Regions from separate parts of the Streptomyces sp. NPDC091271 genome, predicted to be linked through region 1. Evidence: riboswitches for the same ligand, from Rfam matches in the RefSeq annotation. Region 1 holds a riboswitch; the other holds the start of a gene.
The links. A riboswitch is a leader RNA that binds a small molecule or an ion and turns the genes downstream of it on or off. The one in region 1 is predicted to bind cobalamin.
Positions count from the first base shown of each region.

Region 2: linked by a shared signal. The riboswitch ahead of ACIQM3_RS17355 (energy-coupling factor ABC transporter permease) and the one ahead of ACIQM3_RS04860 (ribonucleoside-diphosphate reductase subunit alpha) in region 1 are both predicted to bind cobalamin.

Region 1 covers NZ_JBIVVD010000001.1:996,497-1,003,470, reverse strand. The annotation lists gene ACIQM3_RS04885 (sugar ABC transporter substrate-binding protein) at 1-200, opposite strand, end outside; gene ACIQM3_RS04880 (GntR family transcriptional regulator) at 487-1,251, shown strand; gene ACIQM3_RS04875 (DUF3311 domain-containing protein) at 1,429-1,692, shown strand; gene mctP (monocarboxylate uptake permease MctP) at 1,689-3,323, shown strand; gene ACIQM3_RS04865 (GNAT family N-acetyltransferase) at 3,468-3,968, shown strand; cobalamin riboswitch at 4,009-4,145, shown strand; gene ACIQM3_RS04860 (ribonucleoside-diphosphate reductase subunit alpha) at 4,283-6,679, shown strand; gene ACIQM3_RS04855 (ribonucleotide-diphosphate reductase subunit beta) at 6,679-6,974, shown strand, end outside.
Region 2 covers NZ_JBIVVD010000004.1:171,927-178,900, reverse strand. The annotation lists gene ACIQM3_RS17365 (ABC transporter permease) at 1-972, shown strand, start outside; gene ACIQM3_RS17360 (class I SAM-dependent methyltransferase) at 1,094-1,897, shown strand; cobalamin riboswitch at 1,953-2,158, shown strand; gene ACIQM3_RS17355 (energy-coupling factor ABC transporter permease) at 2,188-2,898, shown strand; gene ACIQM3_RS17350 (energy-coupling factor ABC transporter substrate-binding protein) at 2,895-3,251, shown strand; gene cbiQ (cobalt ECF transporter T component CbiQ) at 3,257-4,006, shown strand; gene ACIQM3_RS17340 (energy-coupling factor ABC transporter ATP-binding protein) at 4,003-4,878, shown strand; gene ACIQM3_RS17335 (VWA domain-containing protein) at 4,871-6,493, opposite strand; gene ACIQM3_RS17330 (AAA family ATPase) at 6,512-6,974, opposite strand, start outside.

The DNA.
Region 1 (6,974 bases):
TACTTCTTCTTGAACTGCGCGTTGACGTCCTTGACCAGTTCCGGCCAGGTGCTCTGCGCGTCGACCATGAGCCAGACCGTCAGGCTCTCGGTACGGTCCTTCGGGTCCTTCGAAGCGTTGTCGCCACTGTCCCCACCACACGCCGCGATTCCGGTCATCATCGCTGCGACGCCTACTGCCGCTATGAGCTTGCGCTTCATGCCACACCCTCCTCAGGGATACCAGCAACCCCCCGCCCACCGCGAAGACGTACGCCTGGCGCTACCTGTGGGTCTGGGACCTGGTCTTTAATGGTTTAGACCAGTACCGGGAGCTTGGCCTAGACCTTTAGGGGTGTCAAGGGTGTATAAGAAGTGCACTCGCGTCCGTTATCGGACCGACACCTGAGGGAGGGCGACGACCCGTGACCGGACCGTGCCACCATGTGAGCCGCGACAGACGGAGGAGCCGGTGACGGCAGCAACGCAGCAGTCGGGAAGGCGGGCCATGGGTGCCGACGGGGGCAGCAGTACGAGCGAGACCGGTGCGGGAGCGCGCACGGCACGCGTCCCGAAGTACTACCGGCTCAAGCGCCATCTCCTCGAAATGACGGACACCATGCCGCCCGGCACCCCGGTGCCGCCCGAACGGACCCTGGCGGCGGAGTTCGACACCTCTCGCACCACGGTGCGTCAGGCCCTCCAGGAGCTGGTGGTCGAGGGCCGGCTGGAGCGCATCCAGGGCAAGGGCACCTTCGTCGCCAAGCCGAAGGTCTCCCAGGCCCTGCAACTCACCTCGTACACCGAGGACATGCGTGCCCAGGGCCTGGAACCCACCTCCCAGCTGCTGGACATCGGCTACGTCACGGCGGACGACACGCTCGCCGGGCTGCTGGACATCACGACGGGCGGCCGGGTGCTGCGGATCGAGCGGCTCCGGCTCGCCAGCGGTGAGCCGATGGCCATCGAGACCACCCACCTCTCGGCCAAGCGCTTTCCCGCGCTGCGCCGTTCACTGGTGAAGTACACCTCGCTCTACACCGCGCTGGCCGAGGTGTACGACGTCCGGCTCGCCGAGGCGGAGGAGACCATCGAGACCTCGCTCGCGACGCCGCGCGAGGCGGGACTGCTCGGCACGGACGTCGGTCTCCCGATGCTCATGCTGTCCCGGCATTCGATCGACGGAGGGGGCGAACCGGTGGAGTGGGTGCGCTCGGTGTACCGGGGCGACCGGTACAAGTTCGTCGCCCGTCTGAAGCGTCCCACGGACTGAGCACTTTCGGTGCCCCGAAATGCCTGATCCCCCTGCACACACAGGGGGATCAGGCATTTCGGGCGACACCGGACCGTTGCAGGACCGCAATGCGGACAGGGGTGACGGTGGACGGGGCATTCGCTTAGATTTCCTGCGCATTACACCAGGTGATCAGCGAGGGGACGGAGTCGCCACATGCCAGAAGATACCGATGCGAACCCACCGACAGCACCGACAGTGACACCCATGAGGGTGGTCATCGGGCTCTGCCTGATCGCTCCGTTCGTGGCGATGCTCTGGGTCGGGTCGTACGCGAAGGTCGATCCGACCTTCATAGGCATCCCGTTCTTCTACTGGTACCAGATGCTGTGGGTGCTCATCTCGACCGCTCTCACCATGATCGCGTACAAGCTGTGGCAGCGTGACCAGCGCGCCCGCAAGGGGGGTGCGTCAGCATGAAGGACGGCGTGAACGGCGTCGCACTCGCCGTATTCATCTTCTTCTTCCTGGCCGTCACGGTCATCGGCTTCATGGCCGCGCGCTGGCGCAAGGCCGAGAACGAGGCCAGCCTCGACGAATGGGGCCTGGGCGGGCGGTCGTTCGGCACCTGGGTCACCTGGTTCCTGCTCGGCGGCGACCTCTACACGGCGTACACCTTCGTCGCGGTGCCCGCGGCGGTCTACGCGGCGGGCGCGGCCGGCTTCTTCGCCGTCCCGTACACGATCCTCGTGTACCCCCTGATCTTCACCTTCCTGCCGCGTCTGTGGTCGGTGTCGCACAAGCACGGCTACGTCACCACCTCGGACTTCGTCCGTGGCCGCTTCGGCTCGAAGGGGCTCTCGCTGGCGGTCGCCGTCACCGGCATCCTCGCCACGATGCCGTACATCGCGCTCCAGCTGGTCGGCATCCAGGCCGTCCTGGACGTCATGGGCGTCGGCGGCGGCGAGAACACGCACTGGTTCATCAAGGACCTGCCGCTGCTCATCGCCTTCGCCGTCCTCGCCGCGTACACCTACTCCTCGGGGCTGCGCGCGCCGGCACTGATCGCGTTCGTCAAGGACGGCCTGATCTACCTCGTCATCGCCGTGGCGATCATCTACATCCCGATCAAGCTGGGCGGGTTCGACAACATCTTCGCCGCGGCCGGCGAGAAGTTCTCCGCCGCCAACGAGGCGGCCGGCAAACCGGTGGCCGGACTCGCCCCCGGCGCCTCCGGCCAGTGGGTGTACGCCACGCTGGCTCTGGGCTCGGCGCTGGCCCTCTTCATGTACCCGCACTCGATCACGGCGACGCTCTCCAGCCGCAGCCGTGAGGTGATCCGGCGCAACACCACGATCCTCCCGCTGTATTCGCTGATGCTGGGTCTGCTGGCCCTGCTCGGATTCATGGCGATCGCCGCCGGGATCAAGGTGGACAACGGGCAGCTCGCGATCCCCCAGCTGTTCGAGAACATGTTCCCCGACTGGTTCGCGGGCGTGGCCTTCGCCGCGATCGGAATCGGTGCCCTCGTGCCGGCCGCGATCATGTCGATCGCCGCGGCGAACCTCTTCACGCGCAACATCTACAAGGACTTCATCAAACCCGACGCGACCCCGGCGCAGGAGACCAAGGTCTCCAAGCTGGTCTCGCTGCTGGTCAAGGTCGGCGCACTCGCCTTCGTCCTCACCATGGACAAGACGGTCGCGATCAACTTCCAGCTGCTGGGCGGTATCTGGATCCTCCAGACGATGCCGGCCCTGGTGGGCGGTCTGTTCACCCGGTGGTTCCACCGCTGGGCACTGATCGCGGGCTGGGCGGTCGGCATGATCTACGGCACGGTGGCCGCGTACGGCGTCGCCAGCCCGACCCAGAAGCACTTCGGCGGGTCCTCGAAGGAGATCCCGGGCATCGGCGAGATAGGTTACATCGGTCTCACCGCGTTCGTGCTGAACGTCGTCGTCGTGCTCGTGCTGACCGTCGTCCTCAACGCGGTGAAGGCGCCGGCCGGTGTGGACGAGACCTCCCCGTCCGACTACACGGCGGACGCGGGCGACCCCGGCGTCAAGGTCGAGCTCCCGCCGGCCACGGCGGGCGCCCCTGGCGGCCACTGATCCCACAGCGGTCGCTCCGACCGCAGGACGTCCGTCCCGGCAGGGTCCACCTGCCGGGACGGAGTCGTATCAGGACCCGCCCCGGCCGTCGGCCCTCCGAAACCGGGGCGCGCCGCACCCGCGGCCTGGTGCAGACTGCCGCCCATGGACGTATCGATCAGGCCGGCCCTGCCCGCTCAGTTCGAGGAGCTGGGCGAGATCACCGCGCAGGCGTATCTGGGCGACGGACTCCTGGACTTCGGCGCCGACGACCCCTATCTGGAACAGCTCCGCGCGGTCGGTCGGCGAGCTGCCGAGGCCGAGGTGCTGGTCGCGCTGGACGCCGACGGCCGCTTGCTGGGTGGTGTCACCTACGTCGAGCCCGGCAGTCCGTGGGCGGACATCGCCGGGGAGGACGAGGCCGAGTTCCGGATGCTGGCCGTCTCGCCGGAGGCCCGTGGGCGGGGCGCGGGCGAGGCGCTCGTACGGGCCTGTATCGAGCGGGCGCGGGCCGCCGGAGGGCTCTCCGGGATCGTCCTGTCGACGCAGTCCGCCATGCTGGGCGCCCATCGGATATATCGCCGCCTCGGCTTCGTACGGACTCCGGAGCGGGACTGGTACCCCCTGCCGGGGCTCGCGCTCCTGACATTCCGCCTGGAGCTCTGACCCTTCACGACACAAGATGTGGGGGCTTCTTCAATCAGCAGCCCCCACATGTATGCTCGACCTCGCTGTCGCCGCAGGGGAATCCGGTGAGAATCCGGAACTGTCCCGCAACGGTGTGATCGGTGTGCTTATCCGCACCCCGAAGTCCGAAGACCTGTCGACAGTGCGTCCGGCTCGACCGAACCGGACGCCGAGACGTCCGGGCCCCGCGGAGGGCCGGTGGACGCCGTGCGCCGTGCTGCCCTTCCCCGGGTGCCGCCGTGCCCGGCTGCCCCGCTCCCGCAGGCCCTGAGCCGAGCGAGGGATAGCCCCCAGTGACCATCGCGCCAGCCGACCCGGTTTCAGCCACGGAATCCGAAGGCCGCACGACCGACGCGCCCGGGACCGCACTGCTGCGGACCCTGACCGGTCTCACCGCCGATCTGCCCGACACCGACCCCGGACGGGTGGCCGCCGCCGCACTGCGCGGCCGCAACGCCCGGTCGGACGAGGCCGAGCTGCGCTCGCTGGCCACCGAGGCCGCCGCCGGCCTGATCTCCGAGGACCCCGCCTACTCCCGGCTCGCCGCCCGGCTCCTCACCCGGGCCATCGCGGACGAGGCCGCCGGACAGGGCGCTGTCTCCTTCTCCGCGTCGGTCGCCGTCGGACATCGCGAGGGCCTGATCGCGGACCGTACGGCCGAGTTCGTCACCCTGCACGCCGCCGCACTCGACGCGCTCGTCGACCAGGCGCTCGCCGACGGCGCGGACGACCGCTTCGGCTACTTCGGGCTGCGGACGCTGCACAGCCGGTACCTGCTGCGCCACCCGCTCACCCGCGACGTCGTCGAGACCCCGCAGCACTTCATGCTGCGCGTCGCCGCCGGTCTCGCCGAGGACACCTCCGAGCGGGCTCTGGAGGAAGTGGCCGCGCTGTACGGCCTGATGAACCGGCTCGACTACCTGCCCTCCTCCCCCACCCTCTTCAACTCCGGCACACGCCACCCGCAGATGTCGTCCTGCTACCTGCTGGACTCGCCGCTGGACGAGCTGGACTCGATCTACGACCGCTACCACCAGGTGGCGCGCCTCTCCAAGCACGCGGGCGGTATCGGGCTCTCGTACTCCCGCATCCGCGCCCGGGGTTCACTCATCCGTGGCACGAACGGGCACTCCAACGGCATCGTGCCGTTCCTGAAGACGCTCGACGCCTCGGTCGCCGCGGTGAACCAGGGGGGCCGCCGCAAGGGTGCCGCAGCGGTCTACCTGGAGACGTGGCACGCGGACATCGAGGAGTTCCTCGAGCTGCGCGACAACACCGGTGAGGACCAGCGGCGTACGCACAACCTCAACCTGGCGCACTGGATCCCGGACGAGTTCATGCGCCGCGTCGACGCGGACACGGAGTGGTCGCTGTTCTCCCCCGCCGACGCCCCCGAGCTCGTGGACCTGTGGGGCGACGAGTTCGACGCCGCGTACCGTGCCGCCGAGGCCAGGGGGCTGGCCCGCAAGACCATGCCGGCCCGTGAGCTGTACGGCAGGATGATGCGGACCCTCGCGCAGACCGGACAGGGCTGGATGACGTTCAAGGACGCCTCCAACCGCACGGCGAACCAGACCGCCGAACCGGGCCGCGTCGTCCACTCCTCGAACCTCTGCACCGAGATCCTGGAGGTCACCGACGACGGCGAGACGGCCGTCTGCAACCTCGGGTCGGTCAACCTCGGCTCGTTCGTCGCCGACGGCACCATCGACTGGGAGCGGCTGGACGCCACCGTCCGTACGGCGGTGACCTTCCTCGACCGCGTGGTGGACATCAACTTCTACCCGACCGGGCAGGCGGGCCGCTCCAACGCCCGCTGGCGCCCGGTGGGCCTGGGCGCGATGGGTCTCCAGGACGTCTTCTTCCAGCTGCGCCTGCCCTTCGACTCCCCCGAGGCCCGCGCGCTGTCCACGAAGATCTCCGAGCGGATCATGCTCGCCGCGTACGAGTCCTCGTGCGACCTGGCCGAGCGGTCGGGCCCACTGCCCGCCTGGTCCGAGACGCGCGCGGCGCGCGGTGTGCTGCACCCCGACCACTACGACACCGAGCTGAACTGGCCCGAGCGCTGGGACGCGCTGCGCTCCCGGATCGCGAAGACCGGCATGCGCAACTCCCTGCTGCTCGCCATCGCGCCGACAGCGACGATCGCCTCGATCGCCGGGGTGTACGAGTGCATCGAGCCGCAGGTCTCCAACCTCTTCAAGCGCGAGACGCTCAGCGGGGAGTTCCTCCAGGTCAACGCCTACCTGGTGGACGAGCTGAAGAGGCTCGGCGTCTGGGACGCGCGGACCCGGGAGGCGCTGCGCGAGGCGAGCGGCTCCGTGCAGGGCTTCGCCTGGATCCCCGAGGACGTACGGGCGCTGTACCGCACCGCGTGGGAGATCCCGCAGCGCGGCCTGATCGACATGGCGGCGGCCCGTACGCCGTTCCTCGACCAGAGCCAGTCGCTCAACCTGTTCCTGGAGACGCCGACGATCGGCAAGCTCTCCTCGATGTACGCGTACGCCTGGAAGCAGGGGCTGAAGACGACGTACTACCTGCGGTCGCGCCCGGCGACCCGGATCGCCCGCGCGGCATCCGGGACGGCCGCCACCGCCGCCCCGATTCCCGTACAGCAGGCCTCCGCCCCCGACGCGGACGCGATCGCCTGCTCCCTCGAAAACCCCGAGTCCTGCGAGGCCTGTCAGTAATGACCACGTCCGAGAACAAGAACCTGCTCGACCCGGGCTTCGAACTGACCCTGCGCCCCATGCGCTACCCGGACTTCTACGAGCGCTACCGGGACGCGATCAAGAACACCTGGACGGTGGAGGAGGTCGACCTGCACTCCGACGTCGCCGACCTCGCCAAGCTCTCACCCGGTGAGCAGCACATGATCGGCCGGCTGGTCGCGTTCTTCGCGACGGGTGACTCGATCGTCTCCAACAACCTGGTGCTGACGCTCTACAAGCACATCAACTCGCCCGAGGCGCGGCTCTACCTGTC
Region 2 (6,974 bases), on a different contig from region 1:
CGCAGCTACTGGATCCCCCGGCTCGGCGGTCCGGTCTGGCTCGTCTGGCGCCAGCACCGCGCCGCGTTCTGGACACTCATCGCCGCCATGCTCCTCGGCGTGCTCGTCATGGTCCATCTGCGCGGGCAGACGATGGACTTCCTGGCCGCCCAGGACCCGACCTCGCGGAGGTCGGGAGGGCTGCCCCCCGAGTTCGAGACCCACGTCGACCGTCTGCACAGCATCGGGAGCTACCTCAGTTACATCCCCGTTCTGGCCGGTGTCCTGCTCGGGGCTCCGCTCATCGCGGGCGACCTGGAGACCGGCACCGCCAAGCTGGTGACCTCGCAGTCCGTCAGCCGACTGCGGTGGCTCATCACCAAACTCGCCGTTCCCGCCGCGATGCTCGCTCTGTCGACCGGCGTGCTCACCGCCGTGCTCACCTGGTGGTGGAACCCGCTCAAGGGGCTTTCCGACGCCCTCATCTGGACCTCCTTCTTCAGCGTCACGGGGGTCGTACCGGTGGCCTACGCCCTGCTCACGTTCACCGTGGGCGTCGCGGTCGGCCTGCTCCTGCGCCGCACGCTGGTGTCGATGGTGGTCACGCTCGGCATCGTCGTGGCGATCGGCTTCGTCTGGGACGAACTCTGGCGGAGCCTCGGGCACATCATGTCGGTCAGCACCGACAAGGGCGTGGGGCCCGGTGCGGTACGGCCGGAGCTGCCCACCGAGGCTGAGCAGCAGGGACAGGGGACCTACTTCCTCACCAGCTCCGGAGACCGCCTGGACTGGACCACCTGCCTCGACCAGGTGGAGAACGACCGGGCGCACACCGCCTGCCTGGAGTCCAAGCACGTCATCGGCTGGTCCATGGACTACCTCCCCGTCTTCCAGATGCAGACGATGCAGTGGCTCGGAGCCGGCATCATGCTCGCCCTCGCTGCCGTCGTCGCCACCTTCGTCATCCTCTGGGGGCGCAAGCGGCTCCTGTGACCCGTGGCCCCCGGCCGGGGGCTCACCGCGCGGGTTTCGGCGACGCGCGTACCGGTTGGCGGGGAGCGGGCGCCGCGTGGTGGACTTCGTGTACGGACGGAGAGAGACGGTGGCGCAGGGCATGGCCGATCACGGTACGGACCGCGGGTATCTGCTGGACAACCGGCAGTCGGAGGCAGGCATCCGATTCGGTGCGCTCTCCGAGCTGTTCGATCCGGTGACGTTCCGGCACATCGACCGGATCGGCGTCACCCAGGGCATGCGCTGCTGGGAGGTCGGGGCGGGCGGCCCCTCCGTGCCCACAGGTCTTGCCGAGCGTGTCGGAGCCACGGGCCAGGTGGTCTGCACCGACATCGACGTGTCCTGGGCACGCGAAGCCGCCTCCGAAGTCGTCGAGGTCATGCGCCACGACGTCGCGGCCGATCCTCCGCCGCCGGGTGGCTTCGACCTGGTGCACGCCCGGCTGGTCCTGGTGCACGTCGTCGACCGCGCGGAGGCGCTGCGCCGCATGATCCAGGCGCTGCGTCCCGGTGGTGTGCTGCTCCTGGAGGATGCCGATCCGGGGCTGCAGCCTCTGCTGTGCCCGGACGAGTCGGGCCCCGAGCAGCGGCTCGCCAACCGTCTGCGCTCCGGGTTCCGGGAGCTCATGGCCGCACGCGGTGCCGATCTCGCGTACGGCCGGACACTGCCCCGGCTGCTGCGCGAAGGCGGCCTCGACGACGTACAGGCGGATGCCTACTTCCCGATCACCTCACCGGCCTGCACCGTTCTCGAGGCGGCGACGGTCCGGCAGATCCGTGGCCGGCTCGTGGCGGCGGGGATCGCGACCGACGAGGACATCGACCGCCACCTGTCCGCCGTCGCGACCGGACGACTCGACCTGGCGACGGCCCCCATGGTCTCCGCCTGGGGGCGCCGCCCGTAAAGGCGTGCACCGACACAGGCTTTCGTCCCCCGCCCTCGGTGACCTCAGGCCCGCTTGTCATCGTCAGCCACCTGGCACTACTGTCGCCACGCCTTGGTGAACGGGAAATCGGTGTGATGCCGGTGCGGCCCTCGCCACTGTGATCGGGAAGTCCGGCTCCGGCCCTCGCGGGCAGCCACTGGGTCCTTGTGACCCGGGAAGGCGGAGTTCGGGCGGTGGTACCCGTAAGCCAGGAGACCGGCCAAGGCACTTCAACCATCCACGAGGTGCTGGAGAGGGTCTGCTGAGCCATGCACATAGCCGAGGGTTTTCTGCCTCCGGCGCACGCGATCGCCTGGGGTGTCGCGTCCGCGCCGTTCGTCGTCCACGGAGTCCGGTCACTCACGCGTGAAGTCCGGGAGAACCCCGAGAGCACTCTGCTCCTGGGGGCTTCCGGGGCCTTCACGTTCGTTCTTTCCGCATTGAAGATCCCCTCCGTGACCGGGAGCTGCTCGCACCCCACGGGCACGGGGCTGGGGGCCATCCTGTTCCGCCCGCCGATCATGGCGGTCCTGGGCACCATCACCCTGCTGTTCCAAGCGCTCCTGCTCGCCCACGGCGGTCTGACCACGCTGGGTGCCAACGTCTTCTCGATGGCGATCGTCGGGCCCTGGGCGGGGTACGCGATCTACAGGCTGCTGCGCCGGTACGGCGTGCCGCTGATGGTGGGGGTGTTCTTCGGCGCGTTCGTCGCCGACCTGTCGACCTACTGCGTCACGAGCGTGCAGCTGGCGCTCGCCTTCCCGGACCCGAGCACCGGATTCCTGGGCGCGCTCGGCAAGTTCGGCTCCATCTTCGCCGTCACCCAGATCCCGCTGGCGGTGAGCGAGGGGCTCCTGACCGTTCTGGTCATGCGGCTCCTCGTGCAGTCCAGCAAGGGAGACCTGACCCGGCTCGGCGTGTTCCTCGCCGGCAGGCGGGACCGGACCAGGACGGCCGAGCCCGAGGCGGTGGCCCGATGAACAAGAACACGAAGATCAACGCCCTTCTGCTGCTCGTCGTGGCCGCGCTGGCCGTCCTGCCGCTGGCCCTAGGCCTCGGCGACGACGAGAAGGAGCCGTTCGCGGGCGCGGACGCCCAGGCCGAGACGGCGATCACCGAGATCGATCCCGATTACGAACCCTGGTTCTCCCCGCTGTACGAACCGCCGTCCGGCGAGATCGAGTCGGCGCTGTTCGCCCTCCAGGCCGCGTTGGGCGCGGGCGTCCTCGCCTACTACTTCGGCCTGCGACGTGGGCGCCGTCAGGGCGAGCTGCGTGCGAGCGCGCAGCAGGACGGCGGAGACGCCGGGGAACCCGCGGCCCGGGGGAACTGAGGCTCGTGCTGCCGATCGACGCGGCGGCGCACAGCAGTCGCTGGCGCCGCCGCCATCCCGTGGACAAAGCCGTACTCGGTCTGGGACTCACGGTTCTGGCGATCTCGCTGCCGCCGTGGCCCGGAGCCGTACTGATACTCCTCACCGCCGTCACCGTGCTGCTCGGGCCGGCCGGTGTGCCCGCCCGCCAACTGTGGCGGGCCTACCGGGTTCCCCTGGGTTTCTGTGTCACCGGGGCGGCCACACTGCTCGTACAGGTCGGCGGGCCGGAAGGACTCGTGACCCTGGCCGACGGGGGTCCGGTCCGTGCCGGGGAGCTGCTGCTGCGCACCTCGGCGGCGTCGCTCGGGCTCCTGCTGTTCGCCTTCACCACCCCGATGTCCGACCTGCTGCCCCGCCTGGTCAAGGCGGGGGTGCCGGCGCCGGTGGTGGACGTCGCCCTGGTGACCTACCGCATGAGCTTCCTGCTCCTCGACTCGGTGCGCCGGATCCGGGAGGCCCAGGCGGCCCGGCTCGGACACACCACTCGGGCCGCCGCCTGGCGTTCGCTGGCGGGGCTGGGGGCCACCGCGTTCATCAGGGCCTTCGACCGCGCGGCACGGCTCCAGGCCGGGCTCGCCGGGCGCGGTTACGACGGGACCCTGCGCGTCCTGGTACCCGAGGCCCGTGTCTCCGGCCGGTTCGTAGCCGTGAGCGTCACTCTGCTCGCGGCCCTCACCGTGCTGACCCTCGTCCTGGAAAGGCCCCTTTCATGAGCGAATCCGTACTGCTCGCCCTGCGGGGCGCGTCCTTCGCGTACGAGGACGGCCCTGCCGTGCTCAGCGGCCTCGACTTCGAGGCGCGGGCGGGGCGTGCGCTCGCCCTGCTCGGCCGGAACGGCAGCGGGAAGACCACGCTGATGCGTCTGCTCAGTGGCGGGCTGCGCCCCGGCGAGGGGAAGTTGACGGTGGAGGGCCGCCCGGTCGCGTACGACAGGAAGGGCCTGACCCGGCTGCGTACGACGGTCCAGCTGGTGGTGCAGGACCCGGACGACCAGTTGTTCGCCGCGTCCGTCTCCCAGGACGTGTCGTTCGGACCACTGAACCTCGGGCTGTCCGACAGCGAGGTGCGGGCCCGGGTGGACGAGGCACTGGGCGCCCTCGACATCACAGCGCTGGCGGACCGGCCCACCCACCTGCTCTCGTACGGGCAGCGCAAACGGACAGCCATCGCGGGCGCGGTCGCGATGAAGCCCCGTGTGCTGATCCTCGACGAGCCCACCGCCGGGCTCGACCCGGACGGTCAGGAGCGGCTGCTCGCCACGCTGGGCGCCCTCCGGGAGAGCGGCACCACCGTCGTCATGGCCACCCACGACGTCGACCTGGCCCTGCGCTGGGCCGACGACGTCGCGCTTCTCACCCCCTCGGGTGTCCGCGCCGGGCCGGGGCCCGCGATGCTCGCCCGTACGGAACTCCTGGAGGAGGCGGGGCTGCGGCTGCCGTGGGGAATCGCGACCGCCCGGGTGCTGCGCGCCCACGGCCTGCTGGACGCGTCGGCGCCCGGCCCCCGCACCCCCGAGCAGCTCGCGGGCTTCACCTCGCCGACGACGGCGGGGGGCGGCCCTCCCGCCGGTGAGGGCGTCAGATGACGCGGAAGAGGTCTCCGGCGGCACGGACATCGGTGAGGTCCTCGATGCTGCGGAGGTTGTCGCACAGGGCGTCCAGGACCGTGCCGGGCCCCGCGGCCTGCGGGGCCCCGACGGCCACGCCGAAAGAGCGGAAGTCCAGCGTGTGCTTGGCATCGTTCCAGCTGCGCATCCACTGCTCGCTGACGTCGCACTCCCCGTCGGTGATCATCACGATGTCCCCGCGCCTGCGCCCGTCCGAGTTGAACTCCTCGTCCAGCAGTCTGACGGCCGCCGCGAGCGGGGTCCGGAACTCCGTACCGCCTCCGAAGAAGTGCTCGGCGAAGTCGAGGACTTCGGCGATGCCGGCCGGCTGGGAGCCCGGGAAGCGGCACACCTTCACGGAATCGGACGATGAGAACAGGATTCCGACGAAGTCGCGCCGCGCCCGGTGGGCCTGGTCCAGCAGCGCCAGGGCGCACGCCTTGGCCCACGCCTCCCGCGTGATCCCGCCGGGGCCGGACTCCAGCATCGAGTACGAGCAGTCGACGCACGCGATGACGGCGCCCTTCCCCGTGGACTGCTCGCCTCGGCTGTCGTAGAGCATCAGCCGCGACTCGGCGTACCTCGCGGCGAACACGCTCCTCATGGCCGGTACGCCGAGGTTGGCCAGCTCGGAGGGGATGACCCGGGAGAGGTCGTCGCCCAGCGTGATCCCGACCAGTTCACCCCGGCCCTGCTCGACCTTGCGGGCGCGTTCCCCGTCGGCCATCTGCCGGAACCGGCCGATGAGGTCCGCGAACCGCCCCAGCCGGCCCGAGCGCAGCCGCTCGGCGAGCCGGGCACGCCGGTCGAACGGCATCCGCTCCAGCTCGCCCGGCCCCACGCCCCACGCGCGCATCAGCTCGGCCTCCTCGCGGGACTGCCCGGCGGCCTTGCCCGAGGCGCTCCGTGCGGCCGCGCGGATACCGGGAGCCGCGGCGGCGAGTGCCTGCCCGGCCTCCTGGGCCGCTTGCCGCGCTGCGGCGTCGGCGGCCTCGGCCGTCTCGACGGCCCGCGTCAGGGCGTCGGCCGTGAGGTCCGGCACCGTGCCGTCCTCGTCCGCCTCCCCGCCGGCCTGTCGGAGCGCCCCGGTGACCGCGGCCGCCGCGCGGTCGGCCTCCTCCCGGGCGTTCTTCGCCCGCCGGGCCTGGTCCGCCGCCTCCTTGGCCAGTTCCAGCATCCGGCGCAGGGCGTCGGACTGGGCGAGCACGGCCATGGCGGCGGCGTAGGGGTCGCCGGACGTCTCGCGATGCAGCTCGGCGAACTCCGGGCTGCTCGTCACAGCCGCGACGACCTGGTGGTTGACCAACCGTGAAGGGTCCATCCCGGCCCGCTCGCGCACCTGAGGGTTGACCTTGTAGGCGGCCAGGAACACGTCCGCGAGCAGGTCCTCGGTGTGGTCGTAGCGCTCGTTCAGGTCCTTCGCGAGTCGCTGCAGTCCGGTGGCCTGGGTGTAGGTGTCGCGCCAGGCCATCGTGTCGAACCGGTCGGCGGCCACCGCGGCGTTCGCCTTCGGTTGCCGGGCGTCGGCGGCCGGCCCGAGCCACTTGCCTGCGCGGGCTGTCAGATCCGTGATTCCGCGGGGTGTCTCACCCATGATCGTGTCCCCCGCTGCTCAGAGCCGGGCCTGCACGATACTCGCGTCCACCCCGAGCGCTTCGGTCAGGACACGGGCGTGAACGGCTCGCTGAAGGGTGATCACGCGTTCGACGGCGGCCGTGGAGCGCCCGACCGTCTCGGCCTCCTTGCGCAGTCTCTCCAGCTTCTTTCCCGCCATGTTGAGCTTGGTGATCGCTTCCCTGATCGCCCAGTCGCCCAGTGCCTCGCGGGACTGCCCGGCCTTCGCGTCGAGTTGGGCCTCCAGCTCCTCGATGGCGTCGGCGAGGTCGAGCGCCTCCTTGGCGTCGGGGTTGACCAGGTGGAGCACCTCGCGTTCGACGGCCGGGCGTTCGGCGGGCGAGTCCCACAGCACATGGGTGAGCACCGACAGGTCGTTCTGGCCCACCTTGTCGCGGCCGTCCAGGAAGGCGCTCGCCTGGAGCAGCCGGACCGACTGCCGCCAGCGGCGGTCGGAGGAG